Regions from separate parts of the Massilia scottii genome, predicted to be linked through region 1. Evidence: riboswitches for the same ligand, from Rfam matches in the RefSeq annotation. Region 1 holds a riboswitch; each other region holds the start of a gene.
What was found. A riboswitch is a leader RNA that binds a small molecule or an ion and turns the genes downstream of it on or off. The one in region 1 is predicted to bind cobalamin.

Region 1 (4,524 bases):
CGCGTCGCGCTATTTTCCGCTGGTCGGCGTGGTGGTGGCGGCGGTGGCCGCGGCGGTGTATGCCGGCGCGTCATTGCTATGGCCGGCCCCGGTGGCGGTGCTGCTGTCGACGGCGGCGGCGATCTACCTGACCGGCGCCTTCCACGAGGACGGCCTGGCCGACATGTGCGACGGCTTCGGCGGCGGCTTGAGCACCGAGCGGGTGCTGGAGATCATGAAGGACTCGCGCATCGGCACCTACGGCGCGGTCGGCATGGGGCTGACGGTGGCGCTCAAGTGCGCGCTGCTGTCGTTTCTGTCCGTGCCCGCCGCTATCGCCGCGCTGTTCATCGCCCATCCTTTGTCGCGCCTGGCCGCGGTGAGCCTGATCTGGGAAATGGAATATGCGCGCGCCGATGGCAAGGCCAAGCCGATGGCCCAGCATATGAGCAACCGGGAATTCGGCATCGCCTGCGCCTGCGCCGGCGTGCCTGCACTGGCGCTGGCCACGGCCGGCATGCTGCCCTGGCTTGCGCTGCTCGCTAGCGTGACCGGGGCCGCGCTGGCGGCGTGGTGGCTGGGCGCCAAGTGCCTGCGCCGCATCGGCGGCTATACCGGCGACTGCCTGGGCGCCGTGCAGCAGGTGGCCGAAGTGGTCATCTACCTGGCGCTGCTGGCGTTTTTCCATCACGGCCTGTGGGGCTGAGAATGCGCCTGTACCTGGTACGCCACCTGGCGCCGCAGGTAGCATCCGGCGTGTGCTACGGGCGCACCGACCTGGCTGTCGATCCTGATTCGCAGGCGCTGGCCCTGCCCGCCCTGCGCGCCACCCTGCCCGCCGGCGCGCCGGTGTTTTCCAGCCCGCTGCGGCGCTGTGCCATACTGGCTGCGGCAATCGGCGGCGCGGCGGTGCGGTATGACGCGCGCCTGGCCGAACTCGATTTCGGCGACTGGGAAATGCGCCGCTGGGACGACATCGACCGTGCCGGCATCGATGCCTGGGCCGCCGACATGGCCTGCTACCGCCCCGGCGGCGGCGAAAGCGTGGTCGATATGGCGCGGCGCGTGTCCGCGTTTTATGCCGACTGCATGCGCGCGCAAGCGCCCTGCGCCATCGTCATCTGCCACGCCGGCACCATCCGCCTGCTGTCGGCGCGCGCACGCGGCCTGGGTCCCGAGGCCATGGCGCTGGAAGCGGCGCAGCATCCCCACGCCATCGCCTACGGCGGGACCGTCATCATCGACTGTGTATAATTATCGGGTTTTGGTGCCCGCGCCCATGTCCATGAGCGCAGTTAAACTGGGAAACACGAAGCCTGCAACAGGCCAACGTGTGCTGCCCCCGCAACGGTAAGCAAATGTCGCTGACATGGCGACGAGCCGCCTCGAACGACCACTGTGCATTTGGCATGGGAAGGTGAGACGGCCGCATTTGCCAGCCCGGATACCGGCCAGGACAGGTGGGAACGTGCAGGATTTGCGCGTTCCTTTTCAATCTGGCCAACGGGGACGTCGGCCGGTTGCTCGCAATCGCACTCACTGAAGATTTGTCATGACCTTTCCTGTTGTACGCCACGCGGCCCTGACGTCGCTCGCGCTAGCTTTTACCTCCCCTTATGCCCTGGCCGACAGCGCCGCCGATACGGCCGTTGCCGCCGTCATCATCACCGCCACGCGCGCGCCGCAGCCATCCAGCGACGTGCTGAGCGACCATGTGCTGATCAGCGCCACTGACATCGCCCGCTCGGGCGCAAGCAGCGTGGTCGAACTGCTGCAAAAGCAGCGCGGCATCGAGATCACGCGTAACGGCGGTCCGGGCACCGCATCGCAAGTGTTCATCCGCGGCGGCGACGCCAAGCAGACCGTGGTGCTGGTCGACGGCGTGCGCATTGGCTCGTCCACGATCGGCATCGCCAACTGGGCCACGCTGCCGCTGGCGAACGTCGACCGCATCGAAATCGTCTACGGCCCGCTGGCCACCATGTATGGCGCCGACGCCATCGGCGGCGTGGTGCAGATTTTCACCCGGCGCGGCGCCGGAGCGCCAAACGTCACGGCCGCCGTTGAAGCGGGCAGCGACAAGGCGCGCTCGATGGCGTTCGGCGTGGCCGGCGCCAGCGAAGGCGAGAACAGCATCAGCTACGCCTTCGGTGTGTCGAAGGACAAGGATGACGGCTTCTCGGCCACCAAACCGGGCAACTTCTCCTACAATCAGGACAACGACGGCTATGCGCGCGACAGCGCCACCGGCCAGCTGGGCATCGTGCTGGCCAAGGGCCACGAAGCGGGCCTGCTGTACCTGCACAGCCATCTCAAGTCGCAGTACGATGCGGGCGCAGGTCCCTTCGACGTGCGCAGCGTGCAGAACATGGACAACATCGCCGTGTACTCGAAACACGAGATCACGCGCAACTGGAAAGTCAGCCTGCAGGCATCCGAGGCCGACGACAAATCGGTCAACTTCACCAGTGCGACGAGCAGCAACCGTATCGACACGCGCCTGCACGCCTACAGCATGCAGAACGACATCGCCCTGGGCAGCGACCTGCTGCAACTGGTTCTGGAACGCCGGGTGGAAGACGTGTTCGCCGACACCACGCGCGCCTTGAACACCAGCCGCGCGACCAATTCCGTGGCTGCCGCCTACTCGCTCAAGCGCGGCAACCATCTGGCCAGCGCCAGCGCGCGGCGCGACGACAGCACCCAGTACGGCAACAAGATCACCGGCGGCGTGGGCTACGGCTACAAACTCACGCGCGCGCTGCGCGTGAACGCCAGCGCCGGAACCGGCTTTCGCGCACCGACCTTCAACGAACTGTATTACCCGGGTTACGGGGTCGACACCAACAAGCCCGAACAAGGCAAGAACGTCGAAGGCGGCGTGTATTACAACGATGGCACGCTTGAAGCCAGCGCGGTCTACTACCGCAACCGCCTGAAAGACCTCCTGGTCAACACCACCACATGTCCGGTCCAGCAGGATACGCATCCATACGGCTGCGCCTACAACGTCAACCGCGCCACTTTGGAAGGCATCAGCATCGGCGCACGCACCCGCATGGGCGCCTTCGACATGAGCGGCTCGCTCGACCTGCAGGACCCGCGCGACGACACCACCGGCAAAAACCTGCAGCGGCGCGCCAAGCGCCACGCCAAATTCGCCATCGAGTACACGGCCGGCACGCTGGTTGCCGGTGCGGGCGTGCAGCTGTCCGGCAAGCGCTTCGACGACCTGGCCAACCGCAACACGCTGCCCGGCTACGGGCTGGTGAACCTGTTTGCCGAGTATCGCTTTGCCCCCGACTGGTCGGCCGTGCTACGGTTGAGCAACGCCGCCGACAAACAGTACGACCTGGCGCGCACTTACGCCACCGCCGGCCGCCAGGTGTTTGCCGGCATCCGCTACGGCAGTAGATAGGAATCGCATGCATCCGTTCTTTCGCAACATGCGCCACCGGGCCAGCGTCGTCATCACGGCGCTCTCCTTGCTGGCATTGGCAAGCCTGGTGGTCGCCGGGATGGTCGGCTCGGTGCCGGTCCCGCTGGCGGAGATGCCGGGCGCGCTGATGGCGCTTGCGAAAGGCGATACCTCGACCCTGGCCGCCACCCTGCTCGACCTGCGCCTGTCGCGCGCGCTGGTCGCTTTCGTGACCGGCGGCGCGCTCGCGCTGGCTGGCGTGATGATGCAAGCCTTGCTGCGCAATCCCCTGGCCGAGCCGTATGTACTGGGCATCTCGGCCGGCGCCTCGGTCGGCGCGCTGGCCGCGCTGCTGTTCATGTGGGCCATGTGGATGGTCGACCTGGCTGCATTCGTGGGTGCGGTGGCCGTCTCGATGCTGCTGTATCTCTTGGCGCGGCGCGACTTGCGCGGCAATGCGGCGGCCGAAGGCGGCTCGTCCCTGCTGCTGCTGACCGGCGCGATTATCTCCACGTCCTGCATCGCGCTGGTGACCTTGATGCTCTCGATCGCGCCCGAAAGCCGCTTGCGCAGCATGATTTTCTGGATGATCGGCGACATCGCCGGTGCTCCCCTGCGCCCGCTGCCGTGGATCGTGCTGGCCGTGGGCCTGGCCTTCGCCCTGCGCAGCGCCCGGTCGCTGAACGTCCTGGCGCTGCACGCGGAAGCTGCCGCCACCCTGGGCATTCCCGTCAGCGCGCTGCGCAAGGGCCTGTTTTTCTGTTCCGGCATGCTGACCGCCAGCGCCGTCACCAGCGCCGGCAGCATCGGCTTCGTCGGCCTGATCGTGCCGCATGCCTGCCGTTTCGCCTGTGGCCCCGATCACCGCCTGCTGATCCCCGCAGCCACGCTGGCCGGCGGCGCCTTCCTGGTGCTGGCCGATACGCTGGCGCGCACCGTGCTCGCGCCGCAGCAGCTGCCGGTAGGCGTCATCACCGCGCTGATCGGCGCACCCGTCTTCCTGTATCAACTCCACCGGCTGAACCGCTCATGATGATCGAAGCGCGCCAACTACTTCTCACCGCCGGCAGCCGCACGCTGGCGGCAAACCTCGACTGGCAAGTGCGCAGCGGCGAATCGTGGTGCAT
Region 2 (4,524 bases), on a different contig from region 1:
TGGTCGTGATGATGGTGATGGCCGTGATCGTGGTCATGGTCATGGTCATGGTCATGGTCATGGTGCAGCAGGCGCGCCTGCAGGTCGGCATTCAGGCTGGTCTGCTTGACCAGTTCCCAGATCTGCTGCTGGAGCAGCGGCAGTTTGGCCGGGTCCAGCACCTCAACCTGATAATACTCGTCGACCAGTTGCGTCAGCTGCGCCAGTGCACCGTAGGTGTCGGCGGTCGTCATCGGCGGCGTCAGGTGGTCCACCACCACGGCATGCGCGCGGCGCTTGGCCTGCGAACCCTCGCCCGGGTCGTTGATGATGAACGGGTAAAACAGCGGCAGATCACCCAGCAACGCGTCCGGGAAGCAGTTCTGCGACAGGCCCACGCCTTTACCGGGCAGCCATTCCATGGTTCCGTGCTTTCCAACGTGGACGATGGCGTCCGCGCGCCACACGTCGCGCAGCCAGCGGTACAGCGCATAATAATGGTGGGTCGGCGGCAGGTCGCTCTGGTGATAGATCGCGTCCGGGTCCATGCCGTAGCCGCGCGGCGGCTGCAGCGCGACGAAGGTATTGCCCAATTCGATGCCGGCCAGCGCCAGGTGGCCGTCGCACACGTAAGCCTCACCGGGAGCGGCGCCCCACTGGGTGCTCATCTTTTCCTGCATATCGGGCGTGAGTTCGGCGAACCACGTGGCGTATTGCGCGGCGGGTACGCGGCCGGCGGCGTTGCGCAACTGCTCCGTCGTCACGTATATCTGGTCGTACGAACAGCGCGCCACCAGGTCGTGAATCAGGGTGGTACCGTCGGCGGGCGGCTGGCCGACGTCGTAGCCGGCGGCGCGCATGGCGTCGAGAATGCGCATCAGCGATGCCGGGGCGTCCAGCCCGACCGCGTTACCGATCTGCGAAGCCTTGCTGCTCGAATTGGTGAACATGAACGCGATGCGCTTCTCGGCATTCGGCACATGCTTGAGGCGGGCGAAGCGCGCTGCGATGCCAGCCACGCGTGCCACGCGGTCCGGCACCGGTTCGTATTCGACCGCGTCGCCCTGTAACCCGGCGGCGCGCGACTTGAACGAGACCGGCGCGGTGATGATGCGCCCGTCGAACTCCGGCAGCACCACGTTCATGGCCGTGTCGAGCGGATTAAGCCCGCGCGCGGACTGCTCCCACTGCGGCAGGGTCATGCCGCTGGTGATGGCCTGCAGTACCGGCACGTTCAGCGTTTCCAGTACGCCGACCGACCATCCGGCAGGCGTGGGACCACCCGGCGTAATCTCGCCCATCGCGAACGAGGTGGTGTTGATCAGCACATCGATATGCACGCCGCGCGCGTCGCTGAAGTAGCGCAGCGCGTCGGGCAGTGCCCCTGCGCCGGCGCCGCTGCGCAGCGAGGCGGTAAACACCGGCAGCACGTTCATGCCGCGCTTTTCCAGCGCGTCCAGCAGCGCATCGATGAAGCGCGTGTTCCCGCTCATCCAGTGCGCGCGGTAGAACACGATGCCAGCACTTGGTGCGCCTGGTTTGCGCAGCGCGAGCCAGTCTTCGATGCCGGCGCCCTGCGCCAGGTCGGGATGATAAATGCCGTGTTCCGGCAGCGGCAGCGCGCTCTCGTAGCCAAAACCGGTCAGCAGCAGATGGTCGGACAAATAGCGCAGCAACTGCGCCAGGTTGCCGCTGCCGCCGCAATGGAAGTAGTTCAGCGTCTGTTGCAGCACGTCGGGAGCGACGGTCGATACCGCCGCCAGCTCGGGATCGGGCTCGCCTGTGCCGCTGATGGCAATCAGGTGCTGGGCGTGGCGGCGCGCGTGGCTTACCAGGTCGGCAAAACCGGGCACGCTGCCGAGACGGCCCAGCACGCGCAGGATGATGATGCGCGCGCCCTGCACCTCGCGCGAAAGCAGCGCCGTGGCGCCGCCGTCGGCGTCGAGCCCCTGCAGGCTCACGCCCGCCACCGCGCCGAACTCCGGCGGCAACTGGCTCACTGCGTGGTGCAGGACAGTCAGGTCGTTCGATGCGTGGGTAAGCAGCGCGATGTGCGCCGGGCCTTGAGGAAAATCAGGTGATGTCATGGTCCGCCACAATTGTGTCGCCTTCGCCGATGCGATGGAAAATCAGGTCGGTCACTTCGGCGCCGCCGATCAGGTGCTCGGCGACGATGCGCCCTGCTGCCGCTTCGTCGACGCGCCGGTACCACACGCCTTCCGGGTACACCACCACGATCGGCCCTTCATTACGGCATGCGACCATGCAGTGCGTGCGGGTGCGCTTGACGCAGAGGTCCGGATGGGCGTCGATCTCGCGCCCCATGTGCTCGAACACGGCCTGCGCCTGCACGCCGTTTTCGGTGCAGCGCGGGCCGACGCACATGAACACGTGCCGGTCATGGGTACGCATCGGTCAGCCGAATTTCTTGTAGAAATAGCCCGCCAGCGCGCCCATGGCCACCCAGAAGGCGGCATTGGCCAGCAAGGTCGCGTACAGGAAGCTCAGCGCCAGCTCGGGCGGTGCGCTGCTCGAATGGACCTTCGGCTGGGGCGAACCGACCAGATGCGGCACGAACAGCAGCAAGGCGCCGGCGATCCTGAGCGGCCAGTTCTTGGCGAAGACCAGCAGCGCCAGCCCGCCCGCGCTGGCCATGACGGTGGCGGTCCACCACAACTGGCGCGCCAGCAGCGGCGCCGCGACGGTACCCGGCAGCTCGGGCGGCAGGCCGACCGAGGGCGCCACGAAAAAGACCGTGTAGCCGGCCGCGCCCCACAGCACGCCCGCGCGCCAGCCGCTTGCGCCGCCATGCAGGCTGATGGCCGCTGCCAGCAGCAGCGCGAAGCCGACGCCGGCGCTGATGTTGGCCACCGCCGTGTAGAAGGTGCGCTCGGCGCCGTCGTCCGGCTGCCAGCCGCCGTGTTCATGGGCGCCCTCATCCGCGTGTTCGTGCGGCGTGGCGTCGGCGTGGCTGTGCGGTGCGGCCTGCTCCAGTGCCTTCGGCGCGGCGCTCTCGAACACCTCGGCCTGCAAGATAATGGGTGCCACTTGCAGCTGCTGCACGCCGGTCAGCAGCAGGCCGGCCAGGATGCCGGCCGCCGCTGCGCTGGCGATGATGCGGTTGAAGGTGCCCAGGCTTGCCGCGGGCGCGGTGCGGATCAGTGGCATGGGAAGCCGGCCGAGTGGCGGCTGTCGTGCGCCGCGTTGTGCAGCGCTTCCATCGAGGCGAAACCGGCACCGTACAGCAGCACGATGCCAAGGCTGGCGGCGCACATGGCCTGCACAATGCGCTCCTTGATGGAGACAAACGGGACTTGTTCATCGGCGGTGGTGATGAAGCTACGGATCGGCGACATGGCATTCCTTCCTAAAGCATTTCGCATAAAGCCAGGCAAATGCAGACGCGCGCGTCTTGCCCTGTCCGGCAACCGGGGCTTGTACGGGGAGAAGGAACGTGAGATGGGGTGCGGAACGCAGCGATCCACCTGGATCGCCCTCCGCGATACAAACGACTTACCGCTTCGGCTGGTTTCCGGGCTGGCGAGTGGCGGGGCAAAAAACCCTTCCCGGATATGCGCCTTCCCATGCTGACTAGGCACAGTGGCTTGATGCACATCCTTGACTCGCTTACCGTTGCGGGGGCAGCGCCGGCTTTGCCCCCCTTGAGAGGTCGCACCGGCTTCCCATTTAATCCGGCAAACGATCGTTTGCCAGAACCAGAAGCTTGACTACCGGCGAAGTATAGGTCTGGACTATATAAATTGCAAGGTTGCGCGGGCCGGCGTGTGCGCAGCGGACGAATTTACCAGTCGCGCCATTGTTCGGTGATGTCTTCGTCGGCTTCCAGGCCCGCATCCTTGGCAACCAGGTAGATGATGTCGCACAGGCTTTCGCGCTCTTCGGTCTCGATCACGCTGCAGCGTTCATCAAACGCATTGAGGGCAAGGACGACGCGTTCGACTTCTTTCATGATCGCGGCGGGGGCTGCAGGTTGGGGGAGCTTTTCCACGGCAGCGGCATAAGTGTCGAGGATTCCGGCGCACTCGTCGATCTCGGCCTGGCCGTACGGAGCCTCGCTCTCCGGGTCTTCGGCGCAGCGCCCCATGTAAGCAGCCATCCCGCCGAGAAGGCGGGCGCGGATCGAAGCGATGCTGGGATTGGGTGGCATGGCGTGGCACTCCTTCAAAATTCAGGGGTGCCAATGTAGCACGAAGCCGCGCTACCTTACTCGCTGAATTCGATATCCATCTGATTGCCGTCGTAGCAGAAGGTCATCTGCTCGCCTTCTTCATCGCGGATCTCCAGCACGCCGCCGGCTTCGACGAAGGGCCCGAGCGTGTCGAACAGGCGAATCAGCCAGTTGGTGATGATGTCGATGTCGCCGCCGTCGATCAGCAGCGCGCCTTCCTGGCGCTGGCTGGTGAAGCCGATCGATTCAAGGAATGCCGGAAAGTCGCGTTCGGCGCGCGCGCGTTCGGCGAAGAAGGAGTCGCAGCCTTCGAACGATGTGCGAATCGCGTTAAACGCCTCCGGTTGCCTAGCGTT
Region 3 (4,524 bases), on a different contig from region 1:
ACTTCCAGCGCCGGTAGTATTCCTTGAAGGCGCGCCCGGTCGCCTCCTTGCCGATGCGTGCCTCCAGGTCGCGCAGCACGGTGGCGCTGCGTACGTACACCGGGCCAATGCCCTGCTTGCGCATGTGGGCGTTCTGTCCGAGCGGTTCCGCCGCTTCGGCGGGCGCGGTGTCATAACGCTCGACGTCGAAGCCCTTGAACCCCGGCGCGATGCCCAGCGCCGCGAGCAGCGGCGGCCCGAGATAGGCGTCCTTGCCGGTGTCGCGCAGCATGCGATGGTTCCAGAATTCGTTCAGGCCTTCGTCGAGCATCGGTTCTTCAGTCTCGTTCGACGCCAGGATGCCGTGGAAGTAACTGTGGCCGACTTCGTGGATCGTGACGAGATCGAGGTCGAAGGCGGCGGCCGTGCGCGGCACCACCTTGTCGTAACCGTTGACGGTGATGAAGGTCGGGTACTCCATGGCGCCGGCGTTGTCGGCGTTCAGCGGCGGGATCACAATGGTCAGCGTCTTGTACGGATACGGTCCGAGCGTCGTCGAAAAATAGGTCAGCGCCTCGGTGGCCGCTTTCAGCGCCGGCGCGGCGCTGGCCGCGCGGTCGGGCGGGAACAGTACCGACAGCGCAACCTGCGGGCTGCCCGGCGCGCTCCAGGTACCGCGCAGGGGCGGCGCCGTGCGATTGTCGGCGGTCCAGGCGAAATCGTGGACGTCGCCCTGCACGTAGTGGTGCGTCAGCATGCCGCCCTGTTCCACCGGTGGCCCCTGCAGTTCGCCGGTGGCGCCCACGGTGTAGCCCTTGGGCGCGGTGAGCTTGACATCGAAGCGGCCGAAGTCGGCGTAGAACTCGGTCTCGTGGTGATATTCGTGCACGTTCCAGCGCGCCCTGGCGGCGCCGCGTTCGCCAGGCAGTTCCAGCACCCCGATCTTGGGGAACCACTGGCCCACCAGGTGAAAGCTGCCGACATGGCCGGTACTGGCCACCACGCGCGGCAATTGGGTCAGGAAGGTGATATCGAAGCTGGTGGAAGCGCCTGGCGCCACCGGCGCCGGCAGGTCGAAGCGCACCACCGTCTCGTCGGTGGCGGGGCCGTTGTCGGGGTGGACGAACGACCAGTCGACCCTGGCACCGCCCTGGGTCACGCTGCGCAGGGTGATATGGCCCCATTCGCCGGGGGCGATGGTGGCGTTGTAGCCGGATTCGCGCTGCTCGGTGAAGAAGGTGCTGCCGGCGCTTTTGAAGGCGTTCATGTACAGGTGCAGGTAGACGCTGCGCACGGTCTCCTTGCTGCGGTTGCGCCAGGTGAGTTTCTGCTTGCCGTCGACCGTGTGCGCTACCGGGTCGAGCGTCGCTTCGATCCGGTAGTCGACCACGCGGTCCGACAGGGTCGCTTCGCTGCCGCTGCGCGGCCCGCCCCACGCGTCCGGGGAGCTCGGCACGCTCACCGCGCTGGCCGAGGGCATGGCGAAGCCGATGCCGACGTCGGTCACCGGTTCCGGAATCGGCGTGATGGTGATGTCGGCCTGCGCCATCAGCTCGGCCCCCGCGACGGCGGCTGCCGCCAGCAGGAGCGCCCTCTGGGCCATGGTTCGGGTACGCGCTTGCATGCATTCTCCTGCGCCGCCGGGCGCTTCGATTGGTAACAGGTCTGGCTGGTGGGCAGCCGGCCGCACAGCATGCCACAACGCCCGCCGGGCCGCGGTCCGGATGGCGACTCCGATTATAATGGCGCAGTTTTGGTGCCCGCCCGCGTCTTCACGCCGGCAGTTAAACGGGAAACACGCAGTGTGCTGCCCCCGCAACGGTACTGCAAGCCGTCGTTACTGACGTCGTGCGAGCCCGGATACCGGCCAAAACAGGTGGACATGATGCCGCGCAGCGCGCCTCTGTCCGTGCAATCCGGCTTGCGGGGACGCAGGCCCGGACTCTATTTTCTGAAGACGACATCATGATTTCTGCAGTATCGCCGCGCCGTGCGCTCTCCGCCAGGCCGCTCGCGCTGGTTTCCGCCCTGTCCCTGTGTTTCATGTCCAGCGCCGCGCTGGCCGCCGATGGCCAGGCCCAGGCCCAGGCCCAGACCCTGCCCGCCGTGACCGTGACCGGCGCCCGCTTTGCCAGCGACCCGGCGCTGGCCCCGATCGGCGCGACCGTCATCAGCGCCGACGACATCCGCCGCGCCGGCGCGGCCGACGTCAACCAGGCCATCCGCCAGATCGGCGGCGTGTACGGCCGCCAGAGCCTGGACGGCTCGCCCGATTTCAGCCTCGACCTGCGCGGCTTCGGCACCAACAGCAGCCAGAACATGGTGGTCACCCTGGACGGCGTGCGCATGTCCGAAAGTGAATTGAGCAATGCGACCCTGTCGTCGATCCCGATCGAGACCGTCGAGCGCATCGAAATCATCCGCGGCGGCGCCAGCGTGCTGTATGGCGAAGGCGCCACCGGCGGCGTGATCCACATCGTCACGCGCCGTCCCGAGGCCAATGGCGGGCGCGGCATGCTGCGCGCCGAAACCGGTCAGTTCAACCTGCGCGACCTGCGCGCCGCCGTGGCCCGGTCATGGAACGGGTTCGCGCTCGACGCCTCGGTCGGCAGCCAGCGCACCGACAATTACCGCGACCATAACAGCTTCGAGCTCGATACCTTCAGCGGCGGCGCCCAGTGGGCATACCAGGGTGGCCGCACCGGCCTGCGCTACGACCGTGCGCGCCAGGAATCGGAATTGCCGGGCGCCCTGAGCATGCAACAGTTCCGCGACAACCCGCGCCAGGCCAGCACGCCAGACGATGTGGGCTCGCTCGATTCGGACCGCCTGACCGCGTTCGTGGAGCAGCGCGTCGGCAGCGTCGACCTGGCCGCCGAACTGTCGCGCCGCGAGCGCACGGTCCGTTCCACCTATTTCTACACCTTCGAGGGCGTGCGCGCAGCCTCGAAGTCGACCTACGACAGCGCCCAGACCCAGTTCTCGCCGCGCCTGCGCCACCTTGCGCACATGGGCGGCATGCTCAATGAGCTGGTGGCCGGCGTGGACCTTGTGAAGTGGTCGCGCGTGACCGATTCGGACTACTCGAACGCCGACGCCACGCAAAAATCGCGGGCGCTGTACGTGCGCGATGAACTCAAGTTCGGCGGCGCGCACAAAGCCCGCGTGGCCGTTGGCGCGCGCCGCGAACGGTTCGAGAAGGATGCCACCGACGCGCGCGCCTTCGCCGCACCGTATGCCAGCAAGACCACCCTCAACGCCTGGGAAGTGCAGGGCAGCGCCAACGTCATGCCGATGGTAGAACTGTACGCCAAGGCCGGGCGCAGCTACCGCGTGGCCAACGTCGACGAGAACGGCTACCGTTCCTCGTCCGCCGTGCTGGCGCCGCAAACCTCGCGCGACCTGGAACTGGGCGTCGCATACGGCGATGCGGCCATGGGCGCAAACGCGCGCGTGTTCCGCCATCAGTTGCGCAACGAGATTTTCTACGACCCGACCGTGAACGGCGGCTACGGCGCCAACACCAACCTCGATCCGACCGGGCGCAAGGGCGTGGAGCTCGATGTCCACGCCAGCATCGCGCGCGACTGGCGCGTGAGCGGCAACTGGCAGCACGTGCTGGCGCGCTTCACCGGCGGCCCGAACGCCGGGCGCGAGATGGTGCTGGTACCGAAGAACGTGGTCTCGGCGCGCCTGGCCTGGGTGCCGGGCAATGGCCACAGCGCCGACATCGGCGCCCAGTGGGCCGGCAGCCAGCGCTTCGGCGCCGACTTCGCCAACACCTGCGGCGTGCGCATGGCATCAAGCACCACCTTCGACGCGCGTTACGCGCTCCAAGTCGGCGCCTGGGAATTCGCGGTGGCGGGCCTGAACCTGGCCGACAAGCGCTACACCAGCAATGCGTACGGCTGCAACAGCGGCATTTATCCGAGCGACGCTCGCCAGGTGAAGGTCTCGGCGCGCTACGACTTCTGATGCGCAAGCGCCTCGTCTTCGCCGCGCTGGCCCTGTGGGCCGGCCTGGCCGGCGCCGCCATCACGGTGGTGGACGACGCCGGCCGGCGCGTGGTGCTGGCCGCGCCGGCGCAGCGCATCGTGTCGATGGCGCCGCACGTCACCGAGCTGCTGTTCGCGGCCGGCGGCGGGGCGCGCATCGTCGGGGCGATGAGCTACAGCGACTATCCGCCGGCCGCCCGAACCATCCCCCTCGTCGGCGACAACAGCCAGATCGACATGGAACGGGTGCTGGCGCTGAAACCCGACCTGCTGGTGGTCTGGCAGAGCGGGAACACGGCGCGCCAGCTGGAGCAGCTGCGCCAGCTCGGCATTCCGATGTTTTACAGCGAGCCGGCGCGGATGGACCAGGTGGCCGGCAGCATGCTGCGTTTCGGCCAACTGCTCGGCACCGGGACGGTGGCGCAGGCGGCAGCCGCCGCGTTCCGCGCCCGCATCGCGGCGCTCGAGGCGCGCTACGGCAAGCGGCCGCCGGTCAAGGTGTTTTACCAGGTGTGGGAAAAGCCGCTGTACACCCTCAATGGCCAGCATG

Region 2: it holds a riboswitch for cobalamin, as region 1 does, so the genes downstream of both, RBA41_RS07745 (CbtB domain-containing protein) here and RBA41_RS32300 (TonB-dependent receptor plug domain-containing protein) in region 1, are expected to answer to the same signal.
Region 3: it holds a riboswitch for cobalamin, as region 1 does, so the genes downstream of both, RBA41_RS18555 (TonB-dependent receptor) here and RBA41_RS32300 (TonB-dependent receptor plug domain-containing protein) in region 1, are expected to answer to the same signal.

Annotation. Positions count from the first base shown of each region.
Region 1 is NZ_JAVCWM010000044.1:16,135-20,658, reverse strand. Features, by position in the region: gene RBA41_RS32310 (adenosylcobinamide-GDP ribazoletransferase) at 1-685, shown strand, start outside; gene RBA41_RS32305 (histidine phosphatase family protein) at 688-1,233, shown strand; cobalamin riboswitch at 1,228-1,449, shown strand; gene RBA41_RS32300 (TonB-dependent receptor plug domain-containing protein) at 1,532-3,397, shown strand; gene RBA41_RS32295 (FecCD family ABC transporter permease) at 3,405-4,430, shown strand; gene RBA41_RS32290 (ABC transporter ATP-binding protein) at 4,430-4,524, shown strand, end outside.
Region 2 is NZ_JAVCWM010000004.1:382,252-386,775, forward strand. Features, by position in the region: gene RBA41_RS07730 (cobaltochelatase subunit CobN) at 1-2,066, opposite strand, end outside; gene RBA41_RS07735 ((2Fe-2S) ferredoxin domain-containing protein) at 2,053-2,391, opposite strand; gene RBA41_RS07740 (CbtA family protein) at 2,395-3,147, opposite strand; gene RBA41_RS07745 (CbtB domain-containing protein) at 3,138-3,335, opposite strand; cobalamin riboswitch at 3,486-3,715, opposite strand; gene RBA41_RS07750 (hypothetical protein) at 3,782-4,147, opposite strand; gene RBA41_RS07755 (hypothetical protein) at 4,204-4,524, opposite strand, start outside.
Region 3 is NZ_JAVCWM010000012.1:209,946-214,469, reverse strand. Features, by position in the region: gene RBA41_RS18560 (M1 family metallopeptidase) at 1-1,603, opposite strand, end outside; cobalamin riboswitch at 1,717-1,865, shown strand; gene RBA41_RS18555 (TonB-dependent receptor) at 1,945-3,954, shown strand; gene RBA41_RS18550 (cobalamin-binding protein) at 3,954-4,524, shown strand, end outside.